2 regions of the Stenotrophomonas sp. YJH_SMC_29 genome follow, and region 1 is predicted to be linked to the other one. Evidence: riboswitches for the same ligand, from Rfam matches in the RefSeq annotation. Region 1 holds a riboswitch; the other holds the start of a gene.
The links. A riboswitch is a leader RNA that binds a small molecule or an ion and turns the genes downstream of it on or off. The one in region 1 is predicted to bind thiamine pyrophosphate.
Positions count from the first base shown of each region.

Region 2: it holds a riboswitch for thiamine pyrophosphate, as region 1 does, so the genes downstream of both, AC5P9I_RS11485 (TonB-dependent siderophore receptor) here and thiC (phosphomethylpyrimidine synthase ThiC) in region 1, are expected to answer to the same signal.

Region 1 is NZ_JCAFUK010000002.1:609-15,294, reverse strand. Features, by position in the region: gene AC5P9I_RS03235 (FecR family protein) at 1-48, opposite strand, end outside; gene AC5P9I_RS03230 (RNA polymerase sigma factor) at 148-648, opposite strand; gene AC5P9I_RS03225 (hypothetical protein) at 720-1,193, opposite strand; gene ppa (inorganic diphosphatase) at 1,379-1,915, shown strand; gene AC5P9I_RS03215 (HDOD domain-containing protein) at 2,068-3,189, shown strand; gene AC5P9I_RS03210 (hypothetical protein) at 3,248-3,457, opposite strand; gene AC5P9I_RS03205 (TonB-dependent receptor) at 3,628-6,474, opposite strand; gene AC5P9I_RS03200 (helix-turn-helix transcriptional regulator) at 6,524-7,423, opposite strand; gene AC5P9I_RS03195 (winged helix-turn-helix domain-containing protein) at 7,539-9,857, opposite strand; gene AC5P9I_RS03190 (ion channel) at 10,116-10,787, opposite strand; gene thiC (phosphomethylpyrimidine synthase ThiC) at 10,880-12,724, opposite strand; TPP riboswitch at 12,807-12,910, opposite strand; gene AC5P9I_RS03180 (BCCT family transporter) at 13,177-14,686, shown strand, end outside.
Region 2 is NZ_JCAFUK010000009.1:31,800-46,485, forward strand. Features, by position in the region: gene AC5P9I_RS11430 (hypothetical protein) at 1-246, shown strand, start outside; gene AC5P9I_RS11435 (hypothetical protein) at 286-531, shown strand; gene AC5P9I_RS11440 (ATP-dependent nuclease) at 620-2,410, opposite strand; gene AC5P9I_RS11445 (hypothetical protein) at 2,685-2,870, shown strand; gene AC5P9I_RS11450 (OmpO family porin) at 3,327-3,902, shown strand; gene AC5P9I_RS11455 (helix-turn-helix transcriptional regulator) at 4,024-4,791, shown strand; gene AC5P9I_RS11460 (VOC family protein) at 4,860-5,228, shown strand; gene AC5P9I_RS11465 (hypothetical protein) at 5,288-5,650, shown strand; gene AC5P9I_RS11470 (Dyp-type peroxidase) at 5,742-6,716, shown strand; gene AC5P9I_RS11475 (hypothetical protein) at 6,898-7,314, shown strand; gene pnuC (nicotinamide riboside transporter PnuC) at 7,374-7,943, opposite strand; gene AC5P9I_RS11485 (TonB-dependent siderophore receptor) at 7,952-10,141, opposite strand; TPP riboswitch at 10,212-10,307, opposite strand; gene AC5P9I_RS11490 (phosphotransferase enzyme family protein) at 10,406-11,530, opposite strand; gene AC5P9I_RS11495 (glycine zipper 2TM domain-containing protein) at 11,656-12,063, opposite strand; gene AC5P9I_RS11500 (response regulator) at 12,530-13,168, opposite strand; gene AC5P9I_RS11505 (ATP-binding protein) at 13,244-14,686, shown strand, end outside.

The sequences.
Region 1 (14,686 bases):
GGCCAGGGCATTGTCATCGGCGGCAGGCGGCATGTTCGGCGGGCGCATCGGCTGGCTGACAGGCGCATTCAAGCGCGGGGGAACTGGACCGCATCCACGGTCAATGATCAAGACGTCTGTGCGCGCGCCAACCCCAAGCCGGCGTGATCATCGGCCACTGCGCGCCCAGGCCAGGCGTTGCAGCGCGCCGCGTACATGGTTTTCGACGGTGGTCACCGATACCCCGAGGCGGCGTGCGATCTCCGCCTGGGTCTGGCCCTGCAGGCGGTTGAGCCGGAAGATGGTGCGGGTCGGCTCGGGCAGATGGCCGGCCGCGTCGAGCACGCGCTGCAGTTCATCCTGTGCCATGGCCTGTTCTTCGGTCGAGATCACCTCGTCCGGCCCCCACAGGTAATGATCGGCCAGCAGGCGGTTGCGCCGGGTCGACTCGCGGCCGTGGTCGGTGGCCAGGTTGGCGGCCAACCGATACAGATAGGCGCGCGGGTTGTCGATGGCCTGGCTGTCATCGACCCCACGCGCCTTGAACCACACCGCCTGGATCACGTCTTCCGCGCCGTTGTCGCCCCCCAGTATCCGTTGCACACGACGCAACAGCGCGGGTCGCTCGCGGATCAGCAGTTCGGTGAGGGAGGCAGCATTGGAAGACATGCGCGAGGCCAGGACGACAGACGGGAGCGCCGCGCATGCTACTCGTCAAATGCGAATAAGTCACGTTTACATCAATGGATGCACTCGGTCAGCGCGTCATAGACGCTCTGCGAGCTGCCCGGCAGCGGGTCATGCAAGGGATCACGCGCGGCCAGCGCGGCATGGAAGGACTCCACCGGGGTACCCGCCACCAGCGGCAGGCGGCACAACCAGGTCGGTTGCCGGGCCTCGATCGCGCCATCGTTCGCGGACACCGTCAGATCGCTGGCGGCAAATGCCCACAGGCACTCACGGACCGTTCCCCGCGCGGCATCCACCGAGCAGCGCAGTCGCAGGGGGTGAATATCGCTGTATTCCCCTTCGCAGAAGGTGTCCCCGCAGATGCTGTCGAAACCCTGCTGCAGCCTGCCCTCCAATGCAAAGAAGCGGTCCCAGTTGGCTTCCTGCTGCGGATAGTCGATCAGATCCACGTAGGGGTCGGCCTGGGCCGCGGGCGCAACAAGCAGCGCGCAGGACAGGCAGAGCGGCAGTGCGGACATTCTCATATGAAGACTCCTCGGGAAGGTGCGTACAGCCTGCCCTGCCGCACCGGCAGGCCCCATCAGCCAACCCCGGCCCGCGAGGTGGGCACCTGCCGCGCACCGCCGTCAGCACCTTCCCCGCTGCACAGCGCCCGGCAAAGGCATAAAATGGCCAGCTATCCGTCTACATCCCCCACCTGGAGCACACCATGGGTCTGGAACTCGTCTCGCCCGGCAAGAACCCGCCGGAAGAAATCAACGTCATCATCGAGATTCCGAAGGACTCGGAGCCGGTGAAGTACGAAGTGGACAAGGAAACCGGCGCGATCTTCGTCGACCGCATCCTGTCCACCCCGATGCGCTACCCGTGCAACTACGGCTACGTGCCGAGCACCCTGTGTGGCGACGGCGATCCGGCCGACGTGCTGGTGGTGCTGCCGCTGCCGCTGGTGCCGGGCTCGGTCGTGCGCTGCCGCCCGGTCGGCGTGCTGAAGATGAGCGATGAGGCAGGCAGCGACGAGAAGATCCTGGCCGTGCCGGTCTCGAAGATCTTCAGCGGCTACGCCCACGTCGAAGACATCGCCCAGGTGTCCAGCCACTGGCTGGAGCGCATCGGCCACTTCTTCGAGCACTACAAGGACCTGGAAAAGGGCAAGTGGGTCAAGCTCGACGGTTGGGGCGGCGCCGCCGAGGCCAAGCAGATCCTGATCGAGGCGCACCAGCGCCATCTCGACAGCAAGGCCTGAGCCTGAACCGGATCGCTCCGGCGGCAGTCCGCCGGAGCGATGCGGGTCACGTTTCATGACGACGGCACATCACTCTTGGTGCCGTATTAGGTAAATTGCGTCACTTCACACGTCATCGACATCCATCGTCGAGACAGCCAGGGGAATGTGTCGTGCGTATTCTGCTTGTTGGGGATGCAGCCAGCCTGCCGGCCGAGCTGACCGAATTCATTGCCGATCTTGGGGAAGACTGGCAGCCGTTGACCGCCACCGATGGCCAGGCCGCGATGAACGCGGTGGCCACGCAGGGCGTCGATGCGGTGATCGTCTGCCCGCAGTTGCCCGATCTCAATGCCACCACGTTGCTGGGCCAGATCCGCACCTTGCGCCCGGAAACCATCCGCATCGCGCTGGTTGACGCCCAGCACGGCAACCGGCCACCACCGGCGCGCCTGATCGGTGTCGCCCATCGCTTCCTGCCGCTGCCGCTGGCGCCGGAAGTGCTGCTGGAAGCGCTGACCAGCCTGGAAGAGCTGCGCGAAGTGCTGGACAGCCCGCGCCTGCGCGATGCCATCGGCCGCATCGAGAAACTGCCTTCGCCGCCACACCTGTACCTGAGCCTGACCCAGGCGCTCGAGCATGACGACGACACCGACAGCGCCGACGTGGCCAAGCTGGTGGCCGCCGATCCTGCGATCGCAGCCAAGGTGCTGCAGCTGTCGAACTCGGCGTTCTTCAGCCAGGGCCGCACCATCGCCGACCTGCGGACCGCGGTGACCCGGCTGGGCCTGGCGACGCTGCGCGACCTGGTGCTGGCCAGCGAAGTCTTCTCGGCACCGACGCTGTCGCCTGCCGAGCGCAATTCGCTGCAGCAGCGGGCACTGCTTGCCTCGCGGCTGGCCGCGCGCCTGCTGCCCGAGTCCAGTGCCGAACTGGGTGCGACCGCCGCACTGCTGGCCGACATCGGCCTGCTGCTGCCGGGCGTACGCAACGAACGCAGCGAACCTTCGCTGGCCGGCGATACCCGCCCCGGCCATGCCGAGGCCGGTGCCTACCTGCTGGGCCTGTGGGGCCTGCCGATGCCGATCATCGAAGCGGTGGCCTTCCACCTGCAGCCGCAGCGTGCCAACACCCGCAGCTTCTGGGTGACCGGGGCGGTGCATGTGGCGCTGGCGCTGGTCAATGGCGACCCGGTGGACGAGGACTACCTGCAGCGTGCAGGCGTGCTCAACAAGCTGCCGCAGTGGCGCGAGCACGCCAATGCGCTGATGGGGCTGGCACCCAGCGACGCCTGAGCGCGTTGCCGATGGCCCAATGACAAGGGGCGCACCCACGCGGTGCGCCCTTGCTGCGTCAGCGAGTACCGCAGGCGTCCTGCACGCAACGACGGTACTGCGACTCGCAGATGACCGGTGACTTGCCACTGGCCAGGCATTGCTGGCGGAACTCTTCGCAGTAAAGGCCGCCACCGCAGACCCCGAGGCCCTGCGCGAACACCGCGCCCACCAGCGTCGCATAGATCAGTACAGCCGCTGATGCCTGGCGCAGCAACGTGTGCTTCATATCCCTCTCCACATGCAAGCGTCCGGTATTGGACCTCCTGACTGTGTTGATTACGACACGACGGGACCGTGACTGCGCTCACCTTCCAACAGTTTCCGGAAAAACCCTACAAAAAAAGAGGGCGGACCGTTCGGTCCGCCCTCCTTCTGTTGCTACCGCACTTCGATGGATCAGAAGCGCTGGGTGTACTTCATGTACAGGAAGCGACCCACGTCGAAGCCGCCGTAGTAGGCGAACGCCGAGTTCGGAGCCGAGTACTGCAGCGGACCCTTGTGGTCGAACACGTTGTTCGCGCCCAGGGCGATCGTCGCATCCCACGGTGCCTTCCAGCTGACCTGCAGGTCGTGGAAGGTGTTGGAACCGGTGTGACGCAGCGGATCGGTCTCGCCGTTGGCCATGTGGTTCGGCGCATCGCACCAGCCATCAGCCAGCGAGATGCAGCTTTCCTTCATGCCGGAGTAGTAGCGCGCGGTGTAGTTCACACCGAAATCGCCGTACTGCCAGTTGACTCCCAGGTTCGAACGCACGCGGAACAGGCCCGGCTCGCCGACGCGGCCGATCATGATGTTGTCACCCGCGCTGTTCTGGCCCTGCTCGTCGTACTTGGCGGTGTAGCTGGTCTGCCAGTCGATGCTGAACTGACCGATGGCCAGTTCCGGCAGGCGGTACTTGATGCCCAGGTCGTAACCTTCGGTCTTCATCTTGCCGAGGTTGGCGGTGCCGTAGGTGATCGCACTGACGTGGCCGTCAGCCGCACGGGTCACGCTCGAGCAGCGCTCGGCGTTGCCCAGCACGTAGCAGTCACGCAGGATGCGGTCGACGCTGTCAGCGATGATCATGTCGCTGATTTCGTACTTGTACCAATCCAGCGAGACGTCCAGGCCCTGCACCCAACGCGGGCTCCACACCAGGCCGAAGGTGGTGCTCTTGGAGGTTTCCGGCTTCAGGTTCGGGTTGGCACCCGAGACGAACTGGTCACCCGACTGGCACGGCAGGGTCGAGCACGGCAGGTTGCCCTGGCCCAGCTGCACGTAGTTGGCCGGAGCGCCGGCGGCGGTGCATGCGGCATTGCCGGCAACGCTGCCCGGGGCCTTCACGCCGCACGGATCGATGTACGACTCGAAGCTCGAGCTCAGGCCACCGTACAGGTCGCTGATGGTCGGAGCGCGGAAGCCCTCGGCGTAGGTGCCGCGGACCAGCAGCTCATCCAGCGGACGCCAGGTCAGGCCGAACTTGCTGTTGGTGGTGCCGCCGAAGTTGCTGTAGTCCGAGTAACGGCTGGCAACGTTCAGGGTCAGTTCCTTGGCGAAGGCCATGTCGGCCAGCAGCGGCACGTTCAGCTCGAGGTAGACCTCGTTCAGATCGTACTGGCCGCGGGTCGGCTTCTGGCCCAGGCCGGTGGACTGGCCCGACTGCGCGAAGGCGTCCGGCACGTAGTTGCCTTCTTCCTTGCGGTGCTCGACACCCAGGGCGAAGCCCAGGTCGCCGGCCGGCAGGGTCACGATGGCGCCCGACAGGTTGGCGGTGAAGCTGGTGGTCTTGGTGACGCCGCGGGTGGTGAAGGTCGGGAACAGGAAGTCCTGCAGTTCCTGGTTCGCCAGCGAACCCTGGCCATCAACACCGTACGGCAGCAGCGGGTTCCACGGGCGGCAGTCGCCCAGGATCGGCTTGGCCGAGGTGCCGCAGCGGGCAATGCCGCCGGCGTCGATGAACGACGGGCCCAGCGCCTGGCCTGCAGCGATCAGGCTCATGTCGCCGCGGTTGCTCTTGATCGACTCGTTGCGGTTCCACAGCGCGCCGACATCCCAGTCGAAGGTCTTGCCGCCCAGCTCGAAGAAGCCGGTCAGGGTCGGAGCGAAGCGCAGGGTCTTCAGCTGGCTGTCAGTGGTACGCGGCACTTCCCACAGGCGACGACGGAAGCTGACGTCCTGGCCGACCGGGTTGAAGGCGCTCGAACCTTCCAGCGGGGTGCCGAAGGAGTTGGACTGGAACGGATAGCCGGCGATCTGCTGGAACGTCTGGCGCTCGTTGTAGAGCACGTCGGTGTTCAGGCTGATCGAATCGGTGAAGTCGTAGGTACCGTTGATGTAGACCGACTTGCGCTTCACACCGGTCAGCAGGGTCATCTGCTCGTTGGAGTTGGCGAATTCGTCTGCCGTGATGACGTGGTAGTCATTCGGGTTCTTCGGGTTGCCGCCGGCGTTCAGGGTCTTCCAGACAGCCTGCTTGGAGTCGCCGCAGTTGACCTGGGTCGGGTTGCACCAGCTGCCGTTCTGGCTGATCGGGCTCCAGGTGGCCGAGGTCGAGTTCGGACCCAGCGAGCCGTCACGGCTGTACCAGCGGTCCTTGGCCCACACCGGGTCCTGCTTCGAGTACTCGGCCGACAGGGTCAGGCTGCCGCGCTCGCCGCGGGCACCGAGGGTCATCGAATAGGTTTCGGTGTCGCCGTCGCCCTTGCCGTACTGGCCGACGTAGACGTTGGCTTCGCCGCCGTCGAAGTTCTTGCGGGTGATCACGTTGACCACGCCGGCGATGGCGTCGGAACCGTAGATCGACGAGGCGCCGTCCTTCAGGATTTCGATGCGCTCAACGGCCGACATCGGGATCTGGCTCAGATCCTGGTAACCGGCGGTGGTTGCGCCCAGGCGCTTGCCGTTCATCAGCACCAGGGTGCGCTGGGCGCCCAGATTGCGGATGTCGACGTAGTAGCCGCCCACGTTCTCGCCCGAAGCCAGCGACTCCGAACGCGAAATGGCCGGGGAGCCGGCCGAGGTCAGGTTGTTCAGCACGTCGGCGACGCTCGAGAAGCCCTGCTTTTCCAGGGATTCGCGGGTCATCGTCAGGATCGGCTGCTGGGTCTCCACCGAAGCGCCGCGGATGCGCGAGCCGGTGACCGAAATGCGGTCCAGGTCGGTGGTGCCCTTTGCTTCCTGGGCGGAAGCAAAGGCCGGCGCCAGCGCCAGCGCAATGCCGGCCGGCAGCAGGCCGAACCGCACTGCGGGATTACGAACGTTCATCTATCTCTCCAAGGTACGTGTTAGCAGCGTGTTAAAACACCCCAGCACGTTACGATTGCGTTGCAGCGCTGTATTTGCGCGAACCAACCGGAGACTTTGCGGATTGTGGCGGGAGCAAGCCACCGTTCTCCCTGAAGCGCGACGCGGACTGGCCGTAGCGGGCACGGAACGCACGCGCGAAGCTGCAGCAGTTGTCGAAACCGCTGGCGGCGGCGACCTCGCCCACCATCATGTCGGTGTCGCGCAGCAGATCAGCGGCGCGTTCGAGGCGCAGCCGTGCCGAAAGCGACTGCGGGCTTTCCTCGTACAGGCTCTGGAAGGTCTTGGAGAGATACCAGCTGGAGAAGTTGGTCAGCTCCGCCAGTTCGCCGATGCGCACCACCCGGTGGCTGTTGCCTTCCAGATAGAGGCGCGCGCGCTGCATGCGGCCGAACACCTGGCGCTTGCGGCTGCGCGAACGGCCCGGACAGCGCTGCACGTTGTCGGCGAGGCCACGCTGCAGGCCCGCCAGGTGCAGCAGCAGCGGACGCAGGGCCTGGGCCGGCTGGCCGCTGGCCAGCGCGTCGCGCCACAGGCGCAGCGCGACGCGGGCATCACTGCGGTTCATGCGGCCGCGACCGGCATACAGGCCGCAGTCGGCCATTTCGGTCAACACGCGAAGCGCTTCGACGTTCAGGTTCAGGCCGACGCACAGCCCGTTGCGGCCGGCCTGCACCAGCGGCCGCGATTCCTTCTCGAACGCGATCCACTCGCCCTGGCGCAGGCGGAAGCGCCCTTCCTTGGCCTCGACCCAGGAACTGCCACGTACCTGCATCCAGACGGTGAAGCTCGAACCGGCAGTCTGCAGGCTGCCCAGGCGGGCCACGCCGAGGCAGGTCGGCGCGGCATCGTCGATCGACCGGTCCAGGGAAACGGATTGGCCGCGATCGGCCAGCGAGAGTTGACGCATGGGGGCACCACGGATTTGCCTAGTACAGGCCTCCGTTTTGCCAAATGAGGCGGCACCGCGTCAGGAAAGTCAGACGAGATCGCCACGAAATCGCCACGAGATCGCGACGAAGAAATTACGAAGGTCCATTTCCCTTGAACAACAACAACTTGGAGAACGCCGGGAACAGCGCGGGAGGGCGCTCGGGCAACCGCATCACGCCGATGTCGGCGCCATCACTGACCGCCATCGCCACGAACAGGTCACGCCCATCCGCGCTGGCGCTGAGCCCGTTGCCGGCACTGAGCCGTTCGGCGTCCAGGCAGCGTTCCGGCTCTTCGTGGCCGGGCTGGATGCGCACGAAGGTGGTGCCACACGTGGTCGAGGTACCGAGGTAGCCGATGCCGTTGTTGCCGGCCACCGTCCAGGCCCGGTATCGCCAGCGGCTGGGCCGGTCATCGCTGATCTGCTGCACGCTGGCCGGCGACAATCCTGCGTCCACCGACCACAGTCCCCCGGCCGCCAGGCGGGTGAACAACACGCGGCCGCTGTTGCGGTCGAAGCGCGCCTGCGACACCCCGTCGATGCTGGCCAGCCGCCGCCACGGCTGGGCGCTGCGGTCATACAGGCTCAACCGGGTGCGCTGGTCGGCATCGCGTTCGACCACGAACACCTGCTCCGGCGCCGCGCCATACAGCGCCTGCAGCGGCTGTTCGGCCGGCACCGGCAGCGGTTGCAGGCGTTCATCGCGTGGCGCGATCTCGTAGACCACGGTCCGCCCATGCGCATCGCGGCCGACCACCAGCAGCCGACGGCTGTCGGCCGACCAGTCCGGTGCCTGCCGCGCTTCGGGCCGCAGGCCTTCGATGGGACGCAGCGAATCGGGCCGCTGCATGTCCGCCCACCACAGCGCGAAGCTGCCGGAGCGATCGGAGGTAAAGACCAGCTGGCGCCCATCGGGCGCTGCCATCGGCTGCCCATCGCGGCCGCTGGAGGCAAACAGGCGCTCGGGCGCGCCGTTGCCCTGCATGGGCACCTTGAACACGCCGAACTGTGCGCGCCGGTGAACGAAGGCCAGCATGCCACCGCGTCGTGACACGGCCGGCCATTGCGCATCATCCAGGCCGGCATCGCGCAGCGTGTGCCGTTCCACATCCAGGTAATAGAGCCGGGCTTCGCTGTCGACGCGACGGCCGAACACGATGGTGCGGCCGTCGTCCAGCCAGGCCCAGCCACGCAGCTCGGCCGCTTCGTTGGTCAACTGCTCCGGCGTGCCGCCCGCAGCGGGCACCCGCCACAGATCACCGAGCTGCGGATTGCGCACGAACACCAGCCATTGCCCGTCGGGCGAATAGCGCGGCGCGTAGTCGAAGTCATCCTCGTCGACGCTGTACGCCAGCGCCCGCCACTGGCCACTGGCCAGGTCCAGCACGCGGATGCCACGGTGTGCATAGCGCCCGACCATGCTGCCGAATACCAGGCCACGCCCATCAGGCGTCCAGTCGAAGCTGAGCAGTTCAGTGCCATCGCAGCGGGTGGCCTGGCGCAGCGCGCCGCCGGTGGCGCTGGCGATCAGCACCTGGCAGCCACCGTCGGCGGAGAACCGCGCAATGGCGATCTCACGACCATCCGGCGACCAGTTCGGGAAGCGATCGACCGCACCGGCCGGGGGAACCAGCAACTGGCGCGCCGGCGCGTTGCCGGAGGTCTGCACCTTGATCGCGCCACCGCCGTTGCCATCTTCGTTGGCGCCCTCGTAGGCCACCAGCGAACCGTCCGGTGACAGCGTGGGATAGGTTTCAAAGCCGCTGGTCGCGGTGATCAACCGATACGGACGCTGCGGGCTGCCGATCACCCGCGTGCCGTTTTCCACGGCGGCCTCTACCGCCGAACTGCTGGCCGGCGCCCGACGCAGCAACAGCGCAGTGAGCACCAGCAGCAACGCCAGCATCACCAGGCCCAGTGCCAGCAGCACGCGACGGCGGACATGACGCCAGCGACGGCGCGCGCCCTCTGCATGCGCGGGCAACGCAGCAGCAGTCTCCGGCTGCACGGCCAGGTCTTCGTCCTCAGCCGCGACTGCGGCCGCAGGCCCGGCATCGTCCAGCACCTGCACCGGCACCCGCAGCCGGTAGCCGGTCTTGGCGATGGTTTCGATATAGGCCTGCCCGTTGCCGTCGTCGTTGCTGAACGCCTTGCGCAACTGGGTGACAGCCTGGGTGAGCACATCGTTGGTCGGCAGCGTGTCCGGCCACACTTCCGCGAACAGTTCATCGCGGGTCACCACGCGCCCCGGCTGCCGCAGCAGCACGCGCAGCACACCCAGCGCTTTCGGCGTCAGCCGGCGCGCACGACGCGCACCGACGACCTCGACCTCACGCGAGGACAGAGTGACGGTGCACTCTCCTATCCGTATCCGGTCGGATACAGGTGGCTGGATTTCGCTGCTGTTCATTTTCTGCTACACAGTAGAGACAGTCCCGGGCAGCGTTTGCCTTCGATACCGCCCCATCCTGGGAACAGCGAAAAGCCAGACTCCGCACAAAGCATCGGCGCATACCGCAAAAACAATCGAGCGCGCGAATACTAGCCTATGCCGGTTACCTCGCCTATCGCGTGGTCGACATCAGGCTCTCTCTCGCCGACGCATTCACATAATTCGCGACACCATTCGCGCCCTTTTGGGCGCGAAATTTTTATCTGGCGTTCATTTTCATGCACGCCGCAACATGGTCAGTCCGACCAGTCGCGAAACCACCAAAGCGACGTACATCACGCCGGAAAACTGCTCCAGCATGACCAGTGCACGTGCCTGCGGATGCAGTGGCACGACGTCACTCAGACCCACGCCGGAGAGCAAGCTGAAGCTCAGATAAAGCAGCTCCATCCAAGTGCGCTGCGCGCCACCGCTGGAGCCGTGGAAACTGCCTGGATACCACTGCTGGCACACCGCGAATGCGAAGGCGAACGCCCACGCCAGCAGCGTAAAGGTCGCGCCGGCGGCGAACAGCTCGTCACGGGTGACCTTGTGGTCCTGGAGCATGTAGGCGATCAGTGCGCCGGCCGTATAGAAGTACAGCAGGCTTTCCAGCAACTGCGCGGTGGTCAGCAGCGTGGTGCGGTCGAGCAGCGCACCGGCCAGCGAAAACACCACCGACGGAATGGCCAGCAACAGTGCCAGCCAGGTACCCAGCGGGCTGCGCTGGACCACCCACAGCGCCAGGCCGAGAACCGCCATGCCGAACATGCCCAGTGCCGCGCGGCCGGCGGCGGTGTCATCCAGCGCGGGGTACAGCAGCACCGCCAGCAACTGCGCGCCCAGCAACCAGGCCGAGGGATGACGGCGGGCAATGGCCAGCCAATGGGTGGTGATCGCAACGGGCATGGCGTGCATTCCCCTGGGTGATGGGCGGAGAATAGCCGGGCGCGGCGTGATGAGCGGTAGTGCCGGCCGCTGGCCGGCACCCCGTTTCCGCATCAGCCCTGGTGGTATACCTCGGCGCCGGCGGCACGGAACTCCTCCGACTTCTCCTTCATGCCCGCCTCGGCGTAGTCGCGCACATCCTGGGTGATCTTCATCGAACAGAAGTGCGGGCCGCACATCGAGCAGAAGTGCGCCAGCTTGTGAGCATCCTTCGGCAGCGTCTCGTCATGGAACTCCTTGGCCTTCTCCGGATCCAGGCCCAGGTGGAACTGGTCTTCCCAGCGGAACTCGAAGCGCGCCTTGCTCAGCGCGTTGTCGCGCACCTGCGCGCCCGGATGGCCCTTGGCCAGGTCGGCCGCATGCGCGGCGATGCGGTAGGCCATGATGCCGTCACGCACGTCCTGGCGATTGGGCAGGCCGAGGTGCTCCTTCGGCGTCACGTAGCAGAGCATCGCCGTGCCGAACCAACCAATCATCGCCGCACCGATCGCGCTGGTGATGTGGTCGTAGCCCGGCGCGATATCGGTGGTCAACGGCCCCAGCGTATAGAACGGCGCTTCGCCGCACTCGCGCAGCTGCTTGTCCATGTTCTCCTTGATCAGCTGCATCGGCACGTGGCCGGGGCCTTCGATCATGGTCTGCACGTCGTGCTTCCAGGCGATCTTCGTCAGCTCGCCCAGCGTTTCCAGCTCACCGAACTGCGCGGCATCGTTGGCGTCGGCGATGCAGCCCGGGCGCAGGCCGTCGCCCAGCGAGAAGGTCACGTCGTAGGCCTTCATGATCTCGCAGATGTCTTCGAAGTGCGTGTAGAGGAAGTTCTCCTTGTGGTGTGCCAGGCACCACTTGGCCATGATCGAACCACCGCGGCTGACGATGCCGGTCACCCGCTTGGCGGTGAGCGGCACGTAGCGCAGCAGCACGCCGGCATGGATGGTGAAGTAGTCCACGCCCTGTTCCGCCTGCTCGATCAGCGTGTCGCGGAAAATCTCCCAGGTAAGCGCTTCGGCGCGGCCGTCGACCTTTTCCAGCGCCTGGTAGATCGGCACGGTACCGATCGCCACCGGCGAATTGCGGATGATCCATTCGCGGGTCTCGTGGATGTGCTTGCCGGTGGACAGGTCCATCACCGTGTCACCGCCCCAGCGGATCGCCCACACCAGCTTCTCCACTTCCTCGGCAATGCCCGAGGAAACCGCACTGTTGCCGATGTTGGCATTGATCTTGGTCAGGAAATTGCGACCGATGATCATCGGCTCGCTTTCCGGATGATTGATGTTGTTGGGCAGCACCGCACGGCCGCGCGCGATCTCGTCACGTACGAACTCGGGGGTGATGATCTTCTGGATCGACGCGCCGAACGCCTCGCCTGGATGCTGCTGCAGCAGGCCCGCATCGCGGATGGCGTCCAGCCGCTGGTTCTCGCGGATGGCGACGAATTCCATTTCCGGCGTGATGATGCCGCGGCGCGCGTAGTGCATCTGGGTGACATTGGCGCCTGCGCGGGCACGGCGCGGCAGGCTGCGCGCGGGGAAGCGCACGGCATCGAGCCTGGGGTCATGCTCGCGATCGCGACCGAACGACGAGCTCAGGCCATCGAGCTGCTCGGTATCGCCGCGTTCCTCCACCCAGCTCCGGCGCAGCGCCGTCAGGCCCGAAGACAGGTCGATGCGCACGTCCGGATCGGTGTACGGGCCGGACGTGTCATAGACCGTGACCGGCGCATTCTCTTCGCCACCGAACAGCGTCGGGGTGCGGGTCAACGCGATCTCGCGCATCGGCACCTGCAGATCCGGGCGCGAACCGGGCACGTGGATCTTGCGCGAGCCGGGAATGGGCCGGGTCACGGATTCGGAGAGTTGCTGGGCCTGTTGCTGCAGGGCGGAGAGCTGTGCGTTCATCGGGCATCGTCCAGGAAGGTCAGGGACGAAGCGGCGGCGCACTGCGAACGCGCGCGGACGGTCCTTGGGCGGCGTCCGGGCACGGCGGCACTGCAAAGCTTCCCTACGCCGGTATGAGCCGGATCAGGTTCCAAGGGACTGTCTCAACCGTGGCCAACTGTGGCCGCGGTACCCCCGCTTCTTGGCGTGCATTAGAGCATAGACCGCCCGCCTCCGGCGTTGCCTGCGGGGTCAGCTCCGTTTTCCTGCGGGAAGCGGATCTGCCCCTGATCGCTACTCGTTAACAGAACCATGACGTTGCGTTCAGTAACGTGCACGCCCATCGTGTCGCTGCGACCGATGCTTCCCTCGCCGCCCCTGCGGCCCCTGCCCGGTCCGTGCTGCACGCCGCCGGCCCCTCGCTGCAAGCTCTGCTCGCTCCCCTCAATCCCCTTGATCGGAGAAGCTCCTTCATGGTGTTTCGCGTTTCCATCGCACTGGTCCTGCTGCTGGTGCTGCTCGCCGGCATCGCCCCCGGCCCCTTCAACGCCGTGGTGCAGAGCATCCTCGGCGAACTCATCCGTGGCATCGGCTGGCTCTACCTGCTGGTGGTGTTCCTGGCCCTGGTGTTCCTGATGTACCTGGCCTTTGGCCGCTTCGGCAATCTGCGCATCGGCGGCGAAGACGCCGAGCCGGAGTTCTCCCGGGCCAGCTGGATGTCGATGCTGTTCGCCGCCGGCATGGGCATCGGCCTGGTGTTCTGGGGCGCCGCCGAGCCCATTTCGCACTTCAGCAAGCCACCGGAGGGACTGGCGCCGGAGAGCATGGACGCTGCGCGTGCGTCGATGCGCTACGCGTTCTTCCATTGGGGCCTGCACCCCTGGGCGATCTACGCGTTGATCGGCCTGGCAATGGCCTGGTTCCAGTTCAACCGCAATGGTCGGGGCCTGGTCAGTGACATGCTGCAGCCGATCATCGGCCGCCACCACCGCGGCTGGATCGGCCGCGTGGTCAACATCGCCGCTGTCGTCGCCACCGCGATCGGTGTTGCCACCACGCTGGGTTTCGGCACCATCCAGATCGCCGCGGGCATGCAGCGCGTATTCGGCCTGCACGCCGGCCCCACGCTGCAGCTGGTGATCATCGCAGTGGCCTTCGTGCTGTACATGGCCTCCACGCTCAGCGGTGTCGACCGCGGCGTCAAATGGCTGTCCAACTTCAACCTGGCCCTGGCGGCCGTGCTGTTGCTGCTGGTGCTGGTGCTGGGCCCGACCGGCGCGATCTTCAACACGTTCACCACCACGCTCGGCTCCTACCTCAACCAGCTGGTGACGATGAGCCTGCGCATGTCGCCGTTCTCATCCAGCACCTGGGTGGCCGACTGGACGATCTTCTACTGGGCCTGGTGGATTTCCTGGGCACCGTTCGTCGGTTCGTTCATCGCGCGCATTTCGCGCGGGCGCAGCGTGCGCGAGTTCGTGATCGGCGTGGTGCTGGCCCCGACGCTGCTGGGCTTCTTCTGGTTCTCGGTGTTCGGCGGCACCGCAATCTGGATGCAGATCTTCGGCCAGGCCGACCTTGTGCAGGCACTGGGCAATGGCTACGAGACGGTGCTGTTCACGATGTTCGACAGCATGCCGCTGCCGTTGCTGCTGTCGTGCATCGCGCTGGTGCTGTTGATGATCTTCTTCGTGACGTCGGCCGACTCGGCGGTACTGGTGCTGGCCAGCATGTCCACCGATGAAGCCGGTGACCCACCGTCCAAGCGCAAGCTGGCCTGGGGTGTGGGCGTGGCGCTGATTGCCGGTGCACTGCTGCTGGCCGGTGGACTGGATGCGCTGCAGGGCATGATCACGATCGCGGCGTTGCCGTTCGCGCTGCTGATGGTGCTGGTGATGGTGTCGCTGTACCGGGTACTGGACCAGGAATACACGCGTGAGCGACGCCAGGCGCAGCGTCAGCGGCACATGATCGATGCGTGGA
Region 2 (14,686 bases), on a different contig from region 1:
GGCGCTGGGATGGTTTTCAGCTGGAAGGCCACGTCTGATGTTGCCGTGGACATGCACGGCGAGCGTCCCGACGTGAAGGGCCCCTGGACCAGCTACGCCGTTGAAGGCGCCCAGCGTCAGGCTGAGGGAACGTTCATTGCTCCCTTTGAAGGTACCCATGGGTGGTACTGGCAGAACCGCGGCAGCACCCCCGTGATCATCGAGGTGCAAATTACCGGCTACCAAGCCGACCTCTACCAGCCGTGACACCCGGCATAACGCCGAAATCAACCTAGGAGAAGCAACATGAAGAATCGTTTTGCCCTCATCAGCGTCCTTTTCGCTTCCATTGCAGCGTCCGCATCGGCCTTCGCACATGATCCGGCGCTTCATGCCGAGTCGGAAGTGAAGGAGGCGCCTAAGGCAAAGCCTGCTACGTGTGAACAGCTGGCTGACCGGACGAAGTTCAAGGTGGATCTTGCCGATCCTCAGACCAAGGCGCTGAAGGACAGGTGCGACGCTCAGGCGCAGTCTGCAGCCAAGAAGAAGTAGTAGGCTGCAAAGGATGGTCCGGATTGTGAGGGGCCGGACCATCCTTCCCCTTCTAACCTATATGCATACGTTGAGCTGACGCGTGGATTCAGGGCTGTGCAAGCTGACTCAATTCGGCAAAGAAGGTATGCATATCTTGGGGTACCTCTCCATAGGTTAGATTCCTGGCGACGTCTTCTCTGCTTACGCGGAATTTTTTAAGAACGGAGTTTCCGCTTATGAATATTTCTTTCCCATGCGCATCACGGATTGGTAGTGCGATATCGCTAGCTGTTGGATCAGCAGGGATAACAAGAGCGTGCTCGGCGAAGAAGGCGGTGACATCGCCTTGAGGTGATCCAGCTGCGCGAGCTATGGCGCTCGTGCAGAGGAGATGGTTCTCAATGTGCCTACGCCGCCATTTCATGGCTTTGAAATGGGGTTGTTTGGAAGTGAAAGACTTGTCGATAAGATCATTACCGACCGTCGCATGTGGCTCATCGTCGCGATCCCGAATGCTGATTGCCCGAAGACCAGGAATCTCCGCCAACAGCTGGAGGTAGAGTTGCTGCCTCTCGCCGGCAGATCCCGTCCAGTACCAAGGGACAACGTTCTTGGGCCACGCAAAGTTTGCTTGTTTAGCGATTAGCTGGAGGAAGCGCCAATCGCTCTCGGCTTCCAAGATCAGCATACGTCTGTGCTCCATCAAGGAGTGCAGGGTAGGGGTCTGGATCGTCCCAATCCCGCCAAGAACCTTGACTTTGCCCACTTCCTCTTGGAGGTACTTTGCCTTTCTTTCTGCGACAGCCAGAATTTTCCCATGATCGTAAAAGCGAATCAGTTCAGGAGAGTGTGTGGCCATCAGTACTTGCTTGTTGCGGAGGCTTGCAACGTGCCCGAGGGACATAAGCAGCTCCCTCTGCAGGGTCGCGTTCAGATGTGCATCCGGCTCATCGAGAAGAACGACGTCGACATCGGGTGAGAGTGCGAGGGCGTACACGCTCAGCCATTGGAGGAAGCCACTTCCCTCCACCATAAGGTCTCTTGGAGTGTATTTGGGGTGTCGCTTGAATGTGTCACCCTTCAGTTCACCCTTGGCGCTCTCTACACGAAGGTAGCTGTGAAATCTCTCGTTGAAAGGAACGACCCTCAAATCAGTGGCAAAGATGGACTGCATCGTGCGTAGCAGGATCTCCCAAGGGTCGTTCGAGCGCAGCCATTTCAGCGAGGAATCCTTCAACTTTCTGCTGTTTCCACGCAGGCGTTCACGTTCCCTCCTGTTGTGTTCGTGCAGATCGAATAGGACGTTGCGAATGACTCCACCCGATAGGCCTTGGCCTATCAGACGTTCTCTCATGGCAGGAGTCAGTCTGCCTTCACGATCAGTGATGCCAGCGAATGGCGGTAGATATCCCACTCGCGGGACGTTGCCATCGATCGGCTCGCCCTTTGCGTTGACGATCTCAGCAGCTACCAGATTCGTTGAAGTGGTTCGCACAAAGAGACGATCATTGGCCTGTGACAGACCTATCTCCAAGTGCCGCTCCTGTTTGTCGGGCAGGTCCCAATAGACGCCAATCTTCAGTGTATAGCCGTCGGGCTCGTCGTCCTTGCTAGTCTTCAGATTGGTCCAGAGATGGCTGAGCGATGGAATTTGCATCGGCGTGAAATCCGCAATACCCATGCCCAGGCCAGTTTTGTTCTTGGTTTGCAGCCAGCTGGATCGCCCTTTCTCGATCTCTAGCATAGTCTTGCAGAACTGCCAGATAGCGAGAGCTTGCAGAATCGAGGACTTGCCGGAGTTGTTTCCTCCAACAACAAGCGAAAGGCCTTGATCAATCTCTATCTCTGTGTCCCGAAACTGCTTAAAGCGATGTAGCGTGATCTTCTTTATATGCATGTATCCCCCCTAGAAATTTTTCATTTCCATTTGCGACGAAGTCAATGCTCAGCCGATTTCGTTCGGCGAATTCTCCGTACCCGCTACCGTAGCAGGAGGCGGAATGGAATTGGAGTGACCTAGGAGCTGGAGAGAAGATGCGCTCCCTTCAGTCTGACGGAGTAGGACAACTGCGCAGCAGGGGTAGCTGGCTAGAATTGTGTCCAATGTTCCACCACGATTGCCAGATTCTAGTTGGCGGCGCTCTATCGGGCAGACGAAGAGAGATCCTTGCATGCTGCGCAGTGTTGAGGGCAGCACATTGATTGATTTGGTTGACGGATTCGTCTGCATCGCCGCCATCTCTCAAAAGCAATGGGCCGATGTGCTTGAGGTCGTTCGCAGAGCCAAACCAATTTCGATATCATCAGATAGTCAAGAAAATCACCTCAAACGGTGGCGAGGACATGAACGCAATTGATCGAGATATCCTGATCGTCGGCTTGTTTATCGCTTCTTTTGCCGTCTTCTTTGTCGGGTGGGCCTGCTGGCTCGCTGCGCGTCGGCGGCCTTGCCGGCGATCTGAGCGGAAGGTCTGAGTGAGCCTCAGGGCTATTCACGCCTAGATCTTCTTGGTCTCAGTGCCGCTCGCCCAGGCTACTCGGGGCGTACCCCTAGTCGGTGCCCGAGAGTGTTCCCATAGTTGGGACGCCGATGTGTTCCCATAGTTGGCGTTCAAGTGCCCAACTATGGGCACGTGGCTATGCGCGCTGCATGGCGAGTTCCCTGAACGGCAGCCTTATTTATACACCAGTCAGTTCAATATTCAGGGTCGATTGGCCCCCCTAACGGATAATTCACACCTGTCGACCGCCTCTTCTCTCTCCCCCTCCCGGGAGGCGGCCGACGAAACCAAAATAATGAAAGGTGTGTCCCGATGAACAAGAATTCGCTGCTCGCCCTGGGTCTTCTGGCTGCTCTGCCGTTCGCTGCATCGGCAACCGATGGCCTGTCGTACAACTACGTTGAAGGCGGCTACGTGAACACCGATGCCAAGGGCGGCGACGCCGATGGCTGGAAGGTGAAGGGTTCGGTGGCGGTGCACCCGAACTTCCACATCTTCGGCGACTACAGCGCGCAGGAGACCGACACGTTCAAGAATGACGTCGACCAGTGGCGCATCGGTGCCGGCTACAACTACGGCATCGCACCGAACACCGACCTGGTCGCCCGCGTCGCGTACCAGAAGTTCGACATGAAGCACGGCCTGGACTTCAACGGCTACTCGACCGAAGTCGGCGTGCGCACCGCGTTCAACCCGTACGTGGAAGGCTACGTGATGGCCGGCTACGAGGACTACACCAAGAAGCACGGCATCAACCCGGACGGCGAGTTCTACGGCCGCGTCGGCGCCACCGCCAAGTTCAACCAGAACTGGGGCCTGAGTGGCGAAGTGAAGCTGGCCAAGGCCGGCGACCGCGAGTGGTTCGTGGGCCCGCGCTTCACCTGGTAACAAACGCCTGTCGTTAGTGCGTGTTGTGCTGGCGTGTGACTCTCTCTCTCCCACACGCCAACCGAAGCCCGGCCTCGCGCCGGGCTTCACTTTTATGGGCTCCGGGGCGCCACAATGTCGCATGGGCGATTCCCCCTCTCTCGCAGGTACCGGCACGGCCTATCAGGAGCATCTGCCACCTGGCTCGCTGCGTGGCCACTTCGGCCAGCTTTGGCAGAGCCAGCTTCCTGCCGATGCCGATGGGCACATCATCGTATTGCCCGATGGCTGCGTGGATATCCTCTGGCGCGACGGTGCGTTGTTCGTGGTCGGCCCGGACCGCGTGGCCGCGCACCCGGCGCTGGCACCCGGTGCACAGGTGCTGGGCGCACGCTTCCGTCCCGGCCAGGCATTGGCCGCGCTGGGCCTGCCATTGGCCGGGATCATAGGCCAGGCCGTGCCACTGGCTGATCTGAAGGGCACGTGGGTGAACAAGGCTGCGGCCTCCATCGGCGACACCGCGCCTGCACTGCGCCTGCAGCGGATGGCGCACTGCCTGCAGCAGCATATGGGTGCGTCCGCGCTCGATATTTCGGCGCAGCGTGCACATGTCCTGTTCCGGGCGCTCGCCGCGGGTGACGCCACGCTGGATACGCTGGCGGCGCACTTGAGCCTGAGCCCGCGCAGCCTGCGCCGCTTCAGCCAGTCGCAGTTCGGCTACGGTGCCAAGACGCTGGAGCGGATCCTGCGCCTGCAACGTTTTCTTCGCCACAGCCGCGCGCTGCCGCAGCACTCGCTGGCGATGCTGGCCGCCGATGCCGGCTATGCCGACCAGGCCCATCTCAGCCGTGACGCTCGCGAACTGGCTGGCATGACCGCCAGCGAACTGCGCCTGGAGTGGGGGCAATGATGGCCGTTTTGTTCAAGACCCGCCGGCTGCACTGAGCGACGCTGGGGCTCCCTCAACGGAGCCATGCCATGAGCCATGCTGCTACCCACGATGCCGAACGCCGCATCGACAACATTGAATTCAACGTCGCCGACATCGCCCGCAGCAAGCGCTTCTATGGCGAGGTGTTCGGCTGGCAGTTCACAGACTACGGCGCGGCCTATACCGAGTTCGACGACGGCCGCCTGAAAGGTGGCTTCGTGGCCGACGCGCAGGTGCGTGCCCATGGGGGACCGCTGGTGATCCTCTACTGCGCGGACCTGGCCGATGCAGAGCGGCGCGTGGTTGCCGCCGGTGGTGAGGTGGTGCAGGCCGTGTTCGCCTTCCCCGGCGGCCGTCGCTTCCACTTCCGCGATCTGGACGGCTACGAGCTGGCGGTCTGGAGTGACGTGGATTGATCCTGCCTATGCCCGTCGTGGAGCGGGCATACTGGGACCGAGCCAGGCAGAGTTCCCGCATGCAGATCCCCATTTCCGCATATGTGCAGCAGGCCGACGGCAGCACCGTGCAGGTAGCGGTTCTGGACGCTGGCGTGCTTGCGGCGCTGCATGCCCTCGGCTTCCAGGGACAGGCCCCCACCTTGCGTGCTGAAGTGGGCGACGACATCAGCAAAGCTCGTTTGTTCGCTGCCCTGCGTGATCTTGGTGTAGCGTTTGCGGCCGGTCGCGAATGGAGTCCGGTCGAGGTATTTGGCTGGCTCTGCGACCATGGCTTGCTCGAAGGCCCGTATCTGCGCATCGCCTGGACCGATCCACAACGCTACGTAGTCTGCAGCGTCATGGCGCTCTCTCAAGCACAAGCGGCATCGACCGCGAACTGAGAACCGCTCCGTCCCCGGTCTGGCGGTTCCGCTATGATCGCCCGCACATCGCCACGCGCGATGCGCCCGCCTCAAGCCCGCAGGAACCGCCGTGAACTCCCAGCCCGCACCGATCACCGCCCTCAACCACACGCTCGACAACGAGCCGCAGCAGATCACCGCGCCACTGACCCATTCGGCGGCGTTCCTGGTGTTGAAGGTGAAGGATGACGAGGCGTCGATCGCCAGGGCACGCGAGGTGCTGGCGAGCACCGATGACCTGATCAAAAACACCGCCATCCGCGAGATCGAGCGTACCTTCACCTGCAACGTGGCCATCGGCCACCGCGTGTGGCAGCCGCTGGTGGGCTCCACGCCGCCGCGCGAGCTGAAGCCGTTCCGCGAGATCAAGGGCGCCACCCACACCGCCGTGTCCACGCCCGGTGACCTGCTGTACCACATCCGGGCGCGCACCATGGACCTGATCGTGGCGTTCGAGCGCAATCTGCTGATGGCCTTCGGCGATGCCGTTGAAGCGGTCGATGACGTGGCCGGGTTCCGCTATTTCGATGGCCGCGACCTGCTCGATTTCGTCGACGGCACCGCCAACCCGGAAGGGCTGTCGCTGCCGGAAGCCACGATCGTAGGTGACGAGGATCCGGACCACGCAGGCGGCAGCTACGTGGTGGTGCAGAAGTACCTGCACAACCTTGACGCCTGGCGCGCCCAGAAGACCGAGGCGCAGGAAGCGATCATCGGCCGCACCAAGCACGACAACATCGAGCTGGACGACGCGCCGGCCGATGCGCAGAAGTCGCACAAGACGCTGTGCACCATCGAGGATGCCGACGGCGAGCACGAGATCCTGCGCGACAACATGCCGTTCGCCAACCCGGGCCGCGGCGAGTACGGCACCTACTTCATCGGCTACACCCGCCGCCTGTGGGTGATCGAGAAGATGCTCGAGCGCATGTTCATCGGCAATCCCGCGCCACTGCACGACCGCATCCTCGACTTCTCCACCGCCACCACCGGCGTGACCTTCTTCGCGCCCTCGCGCAAGGTGCTGGCCGACCTGGGCGAGTGATCGCGCCTCTCGTCCTTGCGCATGCTACTGGCCGCTCTGTTCCAGTAGATCCACGCCATGCGTGGATGGCGCACACGTTGCCCGTAGCAGCCACGCATGGCGTGGCTCTACTGTGCCGCCATCTGCCTGTCATCTACCGCGCCGACCATGTCGTGCTGGATGGGAGTGCAGGAGGCGGGCGATGACCATGACCGGAAACAGGAGCGGCGCACGCCGCGGCTGGAAGCGGCTGGCAGCATTGTTCGCCGCGCTGGCACTGGGCAGTTCGGCGGTGTCCGCGCAAGAAGCCCCTGCGCACTGGATGGCCTACGCCGCCTCCGTGGGAGGCCAGCTGCAGCAGCGCCTGCAGCAGGAGCACGATCCGCAGGCGCAGCGTGTACTGGAATGGCTGCGGGCACACCCGGACACGCCGATGCCACTGCCGGTAAGCCTGTGGATCGCCGCGGACGGCCGCATTTCGAAACTGGAATTCGACAGCCTGGGTGATGCCCAGGTCGATGCCGACCTGCGCGCGACGCTGCAGGCCGGCCCGCTGCAGGCGGGACCGCCGGCCGACATGCGCCAGCCGCTGCGGCTGGGTTTGGCCCTGACCCCATAGATCCACGCCATGCGTGGATGGCGTGCCGATTGCCCGCAACAGCCACGCATGGCGCGGCTCTATTGCGTTGCCACCTGTGGCTCGCGCGCGGCCGCGCTCCATGCGCGCAGGCCGAACACGGCCAGGCCGAGGAAGAACACGTACAGCGCGGCGGTCACGTGCAGCGACTTGAACAGGTACGCGCCGACGTAAACCACGTCCACCGCGATCCACACCCACCAGCAGGCGACGTGGCGGCGTGCCTGCCACCACTGGCCGACCAGGCTCAGCGCGGTCAGCATCGCATCCAGCCAGGGCAGCGCGGCATCGGTGAAGGTGTGCATGGCCGCGCCCAGCGCCACGCCACCACACAGGCCGATGGCCAGGTCGCGCAGCAGCGTTCCGCGCGCCAGCGGTACGATGCGGATGCTGCCCTCGTCGGTCGCGTGCTGCCGCCAGTTCAGCCAGCCGTAGACCAGGAAGCCACCAAAGGCGACCTGCAGCAGCGTGTCCGAGTACAGCTTGGCCTCGGCGAACACCAGGCCATACAGCGCCACCGACAGCAGGCCCACCGGCCACGCCGACAACCGGCGGCGGGCCATCAGCCAGACGCCGAGGATGCTGCACAGCGCGGCGCTCCACTCGAGCATCACGCTGCTCACAACGCGAACGTCACCGACAGGCGGGCCTGTCGCGGTGCGCCAGGGAACACGTAGTAGTCACCGCCGCTGCTGCCGGTATCACGCCAGTAGAAGCGGTTGAACACGTTGTCCACCGATAGGTTCCAGGTCACTGCGCGTTCGTGCAGGCGATGCTGGAAGCGCAGGCCCGCATCGAACACCGAGTAGTCCGGTGCACGCACGCCGCCGTCGGCACGCGCCACGTTGGCACCGGCATAGCGCCAGCCGCCGGTGACATCCAGGCCCTGCACGAACGGCAGCGCGTAGGCCAGGTGCACGCTGGCGCGCAGCTTCGGCACGTTCACCAGCTGATGGCCTTCATAGGCCGGCGTGCCGGTGTCGCGCGCGCGCGCCTGCAGCACGCTGGCGCTGGCCACGATCTGCAGTGCATCGGTCAGCTGCCCGTTGGCGGTCAGCTCCAGGCCAGTGTGGGTCTGCGTGCCTTCCTCGACGAAGGTGTAGCCGACGTCGCTGCCGTCCGGCTTGGCGTACTGGTACGGCTGCGAGATGCGGAACACGGCCGCGCCCAGCGTCAGCGCCTCGACCGGCACGTACTTCACGCCCACTTCCAGCTGCCGCGACTGCACCGACGGCAGGAAGGTGTCGGCATTGCTGGTCCAGAACGGCGCTTCCTGGCCCAGAGAAATGCCGCGCACGTAGCTGGCATAGGCATTGAGCTGGTCGGTGGCCTTCCACACCACCGCGGTCTGCGGCAGGAAACGCGACAGGCGGCTGTGCCGCTGCGGCGTACCACGCTTGTCGTAGGCACGCTCGTCCAGGCGCACGAAGCGACCACCGGCCAACCACTGCCAGTCATCACCGAAGCTGATCCGGTCCAGCGCGAAGAACGCGGTCTGGCGGCTGTCCAGGCGTCGCGCGGACGGGCCCGGCATCTTCGGCGACGGCTCGAATACCGGCACCGGCGCATCGTGGATGTTGGTGGTGCCGACGTACTCGTTGACGCTCGGGCGCCTGTCCACGGTGCGGCGGAAGTAGTCGGCACCGACGGTCAGCTGGTGGCCGACGCTGCCGGTCTGGAAGCGCCCGCGCAGCTCGGCACGGGCCTGCTGGTTGCGGCGGGTGTCGTCCGGGCTGCGGTAGTCGTAGACGTCATAGTCGCCGTTCGGCGCGAAGTAATTGCCCGGCACGCTGCCATCGGCGCACTGCGTGGCGTAGTAGCAGCCGTAGGCGAAGGCGACGTTGTCATCGATCACCGAGCGGCTGTGGCCGACCGAGACGCGCGACTGCCAGGCGTCATTGAAATCGTAGGTGTGCAGGGCGGTGATGTTGGTGCTGGCGATGTCCACCGGGCGCTGCCACGGCTGGTAACCCAGCAGGTGTTCGCGGTCGACACCGCGCGGCAGGTCGCGCGCGCCCAGCAGCTGGTAGCCGGACACCGAACGCTGCGCGCTGGTCTGGTAGTTCGCATCCACCTCCAGCTTGCCGCGTTCGCCGATCAGCCAGTCGGCGGCCAGCGCGTAGAAGTTGCGGCGGCCATCGGCGTGCTCGACATAGGAATTGCTGGAATCCCACGCGGCATTCAGGCGCAGGCCGAAGCGCGGGGTGATCCAGTGACCGACGTCGACAGCGGCGTAGCGCGATCCTTCCGAATCGGTGCCGAGCGTGGCGGTGCGCACCTCGGTCGGGCGCTTGCCGATGTAGTTGATGATCCCGCCCGGCGCCATCACGCCTGCCGCCAGCCCGGCTTCACCCTTGAGGATCTCCACCGACTGCACGTTCTCCAGCGCCAGACGTTGTTCGCCGGCGATGGACAGCCCGTTGAAGCGGTAGCCGGTGGCCGCGTCCAGTGCGAAGCCGCGGATGGCGATGTTCTGGTAGTAGCCCACCGGCGCGTAGGCATCACCCAGCGAGGCATCGTTGCTGGCCAGCTCGGACAGCGAACGTACCTGGCGGCGGTCGAGGTAATCGCGCTCGAGCACGTTCACCGACGCCGGCGTGTCCTTCCACGAACCGCCGCCGAAGGCATTCACGCGCGAGGTATCGGCCTTCGCTTTGCCCGCCTGCACGCGCACCGCCGCCAGTTCGGTCGGCGAGCGTTCGGCACCAGCGGCAGCCGCATCGGTGGTGGACTCGGCCTCGCTGGCATGCAGCGGCAGCGCGGCGCAGAGGGCGAGGGAGAGCAGGGTGGGGCGAAGGCAGCGGTTCATTCGATTCGTCTTCGGACAACAAGGGAGACGAAGCGACGGCGCGCAGGTGCACCGGCCCATGATGGGGGTGTGGCTGCGGCTCAAAGCTCCCTACGCCGGTGCAAACCGGATCAGGTTCCAAGGGACTCTCTCAGCCTGGCAGATCCAGGCACCCCCGCTTCAGGTGACCATTTCACTACAAATGGTACGGATTTGCGAGCGCCACCCGGGGTCAGATCCCTTTCCGCAGGAAAGGGATCTGACCCCAACGGTGTCCCAATCGGGTCACGCGGCGGCGTGCAGGGCCTGCAGCAGTGCCTGCCCCGGGGCGGTATGGAACCACGCCGGATGGCCCAGCATGAAAGGCTGCCAGGCCACGTCGGCATTCGCGGTCGAGCCGGTGATGCCCTCGAAGTACTCCACTTCGGACAGTGCGAAGTCGAAATGGACCATGGGCAGCAGGTCGGCCAGCAGGTGCGCGCGTGCCGCCGACAGCGGCAGCACCTGGCGATAGCCCTCGAGCAGCGCCAGCGCGATGTCCAGGCGCACGGCCTCGCTGCCGCGTTCCAGTTCCAGCCACGCCACCGCGTTGCGCTCGATCGCGGTGGCGAGGTCGAACAGTGCGCTGGTGGGCGAAGCCAGGCCGAAATCCAGCACGGTGCTGACCTGCCCGTCGCGCCACAGCAGGTTGGAGACATGCCAGTCGTTATGCGCCCAGAGCCGTGGCTCGGCGCGCAGGCGCTCGGCCAGCCCGGCGTGCCACGGCAGTACGTCGCGCTGCAGCTGCGCCTCCCAGGGAATGCGCGCGAGATAGCGGGCCAGCCCGGGACGCTCATGCAGTCCTGCCTTGATCGCCGCGATCGGATCGTCGGCGCGGATCAGATCATCGCGCGCGACCAGCACATGGGTGCTGCGCTGGGGCGCATGGTAGCTGGCGGCGGCACGGTGCAGCTGTGCGAGTGCGCGCCCGGCTTCGCGGGCCTGGGCGACATCGGTCAGCAGCGACCACGACACCGCGTCGCGGTACAGGTCATCGCCCGCGCCGACGGCATGCAGTTCAAAGGTCCACTCGCCGTGCTCGACGGCGGTGCGGCCATCGGCCGCTGGCAGCACCTGCACCACCGGTACGCCCGCCGCAGCGAGATGGGCGATGAAATGGTGCTCTTCTTCCAGGCACGTCGCGCTGCGCACGCTGTGGTGATGGCGCTTGACGAACACCGCCCCGTTCGCGCCGCTGACGATGGCGGCAGCCGACAGCGGCCGCGGGCTGTGCCAGCGCGGCTGGCTGCCGCTGTCCAGCTGTGGGTAGCGCTGGCGCAGCCACGCGATGTCCGCCGCGCTGATCGGTGGCCAGTCGGCAGCCACCTCGTCGTTGTTGAGGCCCTGCACGCGGTGGGAGGGAGACGTCATGCCGCAGCCCGAGAGGGGAAAGTCACATCCAAGGCTGCGCATTCAACGCCATGAGCGCGGCCAACGCAAACGGGCGGGTCACCGACCCGCCCGTCCGTGCAGCCGCGTGGAGGATGCCGCGCGGCTTACCAGCCGCGATGGCGGCCGCGGTCGTGGTAGTAGCGGTTGTCGTAGTAGCGCTCGCGCTGCCAGCGGCGGTCGTCGCCGCGGTCGTAGTAACCGCTGCGGTAGTAGCCACGATCGTAGCGGCGGTCGTAGCGGTTGTCATAGTAGCGATTGTCGTAATAACGACGGTCGCGGCGGTCGGAGGTGGTCAGATTGCCGATCGCGCCGCCGGCCACGGCACCACCGACGGTGGCTGCAGGATCACCGTTGGAGAGCAGGTTGCCGGCCACGCCACCGACCACGGCGCCGACCAGGGTGCGCTTGTCCTTCCTCGACATCGCGCTGGCATCGCTGACCACGGCGACACCGGCCACCAGTGCCAGCGCCATCGCCAGACCACGGAAGCTGAGTGTGGAAGTACTGAGCATGATTCGTTCTCCTGTGAGGTGCATGCCACGCTGGGCAGGGAGGGCGCGGGGCGCCCCGGCTGCCGTGATGTCCACGCTGGCGTTCCAACATTGCCGGAACATTGCCTGGGCCACCGTGCGGCTTGCGCATTCATCTAGCGGCAGGTGGCATGAAGCAAGGCTGAAAGCGGCCTCGGCCGCTCAGCTGGCAGAAAGGGAAAAGGCCACGCGGAGGTGGCCCCTCCCTTCTCTGCCAAGGCGTTGGCATGTCAGACGCCCATCGCCTCTGGGCCTGCCGCGCCGGCTCCCGCGGGGTCTCCTGCTGCGGCTGCAGCACGTCAGGCGCGCCCTGCACCGCACCGCTGCCGAGCGCCAGGCCCTGCCCGCTGGCGGCCCGCGTCCACGGCGACGCGGCTGGCGGCCGGACATGCGCCGGTCGATTCCTTCGACCTCGCATTGTTGTCGGGGCGATTATGTGAATCGCGTCTCAGATTTTCCCGTCACGCAGGTAGTCGAACAATTCGGCATCGCCCTTCAACCCCAGCTTGAGCATCGCATCGCCCTTCTGCCGGCTGATGGTGCTGACGCTCTTGTGCAGCAGCAGCGAGATCTCCTTCACTGTCATGCCGGTGCCGAGCAGGCGCAGCACCTCCACCTCGCGCGGGGACAGCGGCTTGCCGTCGCCCTCGCGCATGCGCCAGCTGCCGGCTGCCTCCACCCGCTCGCGCAGGCTGCGGCTGATGTAGGGCTGGCCGCGGTAGACCGCCTGGATCGCCTGCGGCAGCTCGTCCATCGACGAACTCTTGTCGACCAGGCCGAGCACACCACTGTCGAGCACCATGCGCAGGATCGCGAGGTTGCTGGAAACGCTGAGCATCAGCACCGGCAGGTCCGGGTGGCGGCGCCGGATCATGCCGATCATGGCGAAGCCATCGGCCTGCGGACTGCCCGGCATCGAGTAGTCGGTGACCAGCAGGTCGCAGGGCTGGTCGGCGAGCAGGGTCATCAGTGCCTGCGCGCTGTCGGCCTCGCCGACCACGCGGCCCACGCCGCTGGACTCGATGACGGCGCGGGTACCGATGCGGACCACCGGGTGATCGTCTGCGATGATGATGCGCAAGCTCATGCTCTAGTATGGCCATCGGGCACGCCGGACCGCGACCATCGCGGTCCCTGGCAGGATTCTAGGAGATCGACGCAGATGCGTAGGTGGGCTGTTCGCGGGCTGCTCCTGCTGCTGGCGGTGCTGGCCCTGCCCGTGGCCCAGGCACAGCCGGTCCCTGGGCTGCTGCCGCTCAGCCCGTTGCAGCGCGAATACCTGGTGGCGCATCCGACCATCGTTGTCGGGCAGTATGACAGCGGTTGGCCGCCCTTCGAGTCCCTCCGTGACGGCCAGCAGGTCGGTCTGGGACCGGACTACCTGTCGCATCTTGCACGCCAGCTCGGCATGAAGGTCGAGGCGCGCCGCTATCCCGACTGGACATCCGTGCTGGATGCGGCATGCCGTGGCGAGATCGACGTGGTGATGAATGTCGGTCTCAGTGCCGACCGCACCCGCTGCATGGTCTATACCGCGGCCTACAGTGAGGCGCCGCTCGCCCTGGTGGGCCGGCCCGATGACCTGCGTGCCTCCGACATGCCGGACCTGGATGGGCTGAGGGTCGTGATCGAGCAGGATTTCCTGACCGGTCCGCAGGTGCGCGCCCGATTCCCGCGTGCCCGCCAGCTTGTCGCAAGCGACACGTTGAGCGCGTTGCAGATGGTCATAGACGACAAGGCCGACGTCTACATCGGCAATGCATTTGTCGCCACCGAGCTGATTGCCAGCCGGCGCCTGCAGGGCGTGGCGCTGCTGCGGCCGAGCGACCTGCCCCCTGAGCGGCTGCACTTCGGCATTCCCAACAGCAAGCAACCCCTGGCCGAAGCCCTGGACCTGGCGCTGGCGGCCACCAGCCAGGCCCAGCGCGATGCCCTGGCACAACGCTGGTTGTCTCCGCCGCACTGGTCGGCATCGGCGCAGCTGGCGCTGAGCCAGGCCGAGAAGCGCGTGCTGGAGCAGCCGCTGAAGATCGGTTTCGCCCCGAATGCCGCGCCGCTGTCGTTCACCGGCGAGGATGGCCGGCCCAGCGGCCTGGCCAGCGAATACCTGCAGCGCCTGATGCAGGCTGGCGCCAACCTGCAGGTCGAGGACAGCCACGACTGGTACGAGGTACGCGAGAAGGCCCGCCGCGGTGAGCTGCAGGCGGTGATGGGCATTCCTGTCGATTCACGTTACCTGGGCCCGGACTGGGTGTTCAGTCAGCCCTTCATCAGCGTGCCGAACGTGATTGTGGTCAGGAGCGATGGCGAGTCGCTGCTGGACCTGGCCGACCTGCAGGGCAAGCGCGTGCTGCTGTCCGACCCGGAGCGTGTGCGCGGCTACGTGCTGCAGCAGGCACCGCAGGCGCGGATCATCGCTGCACGCAGCGCCGAACAGTCACTGCAGCGCCTGCTCGATGGCGAAGCCGATGCGTACATCGGCAACCTTGCCGTGGTGGATCACCTGCTGCGCAGCCGTTTCCCGGGGCGGCTGCAGGTGGCGGCACCGGCCGGCTTCAACGACCAGCTGGTGCTGGCCGTGGATCGCCGCCACGGGGCGCTGGCC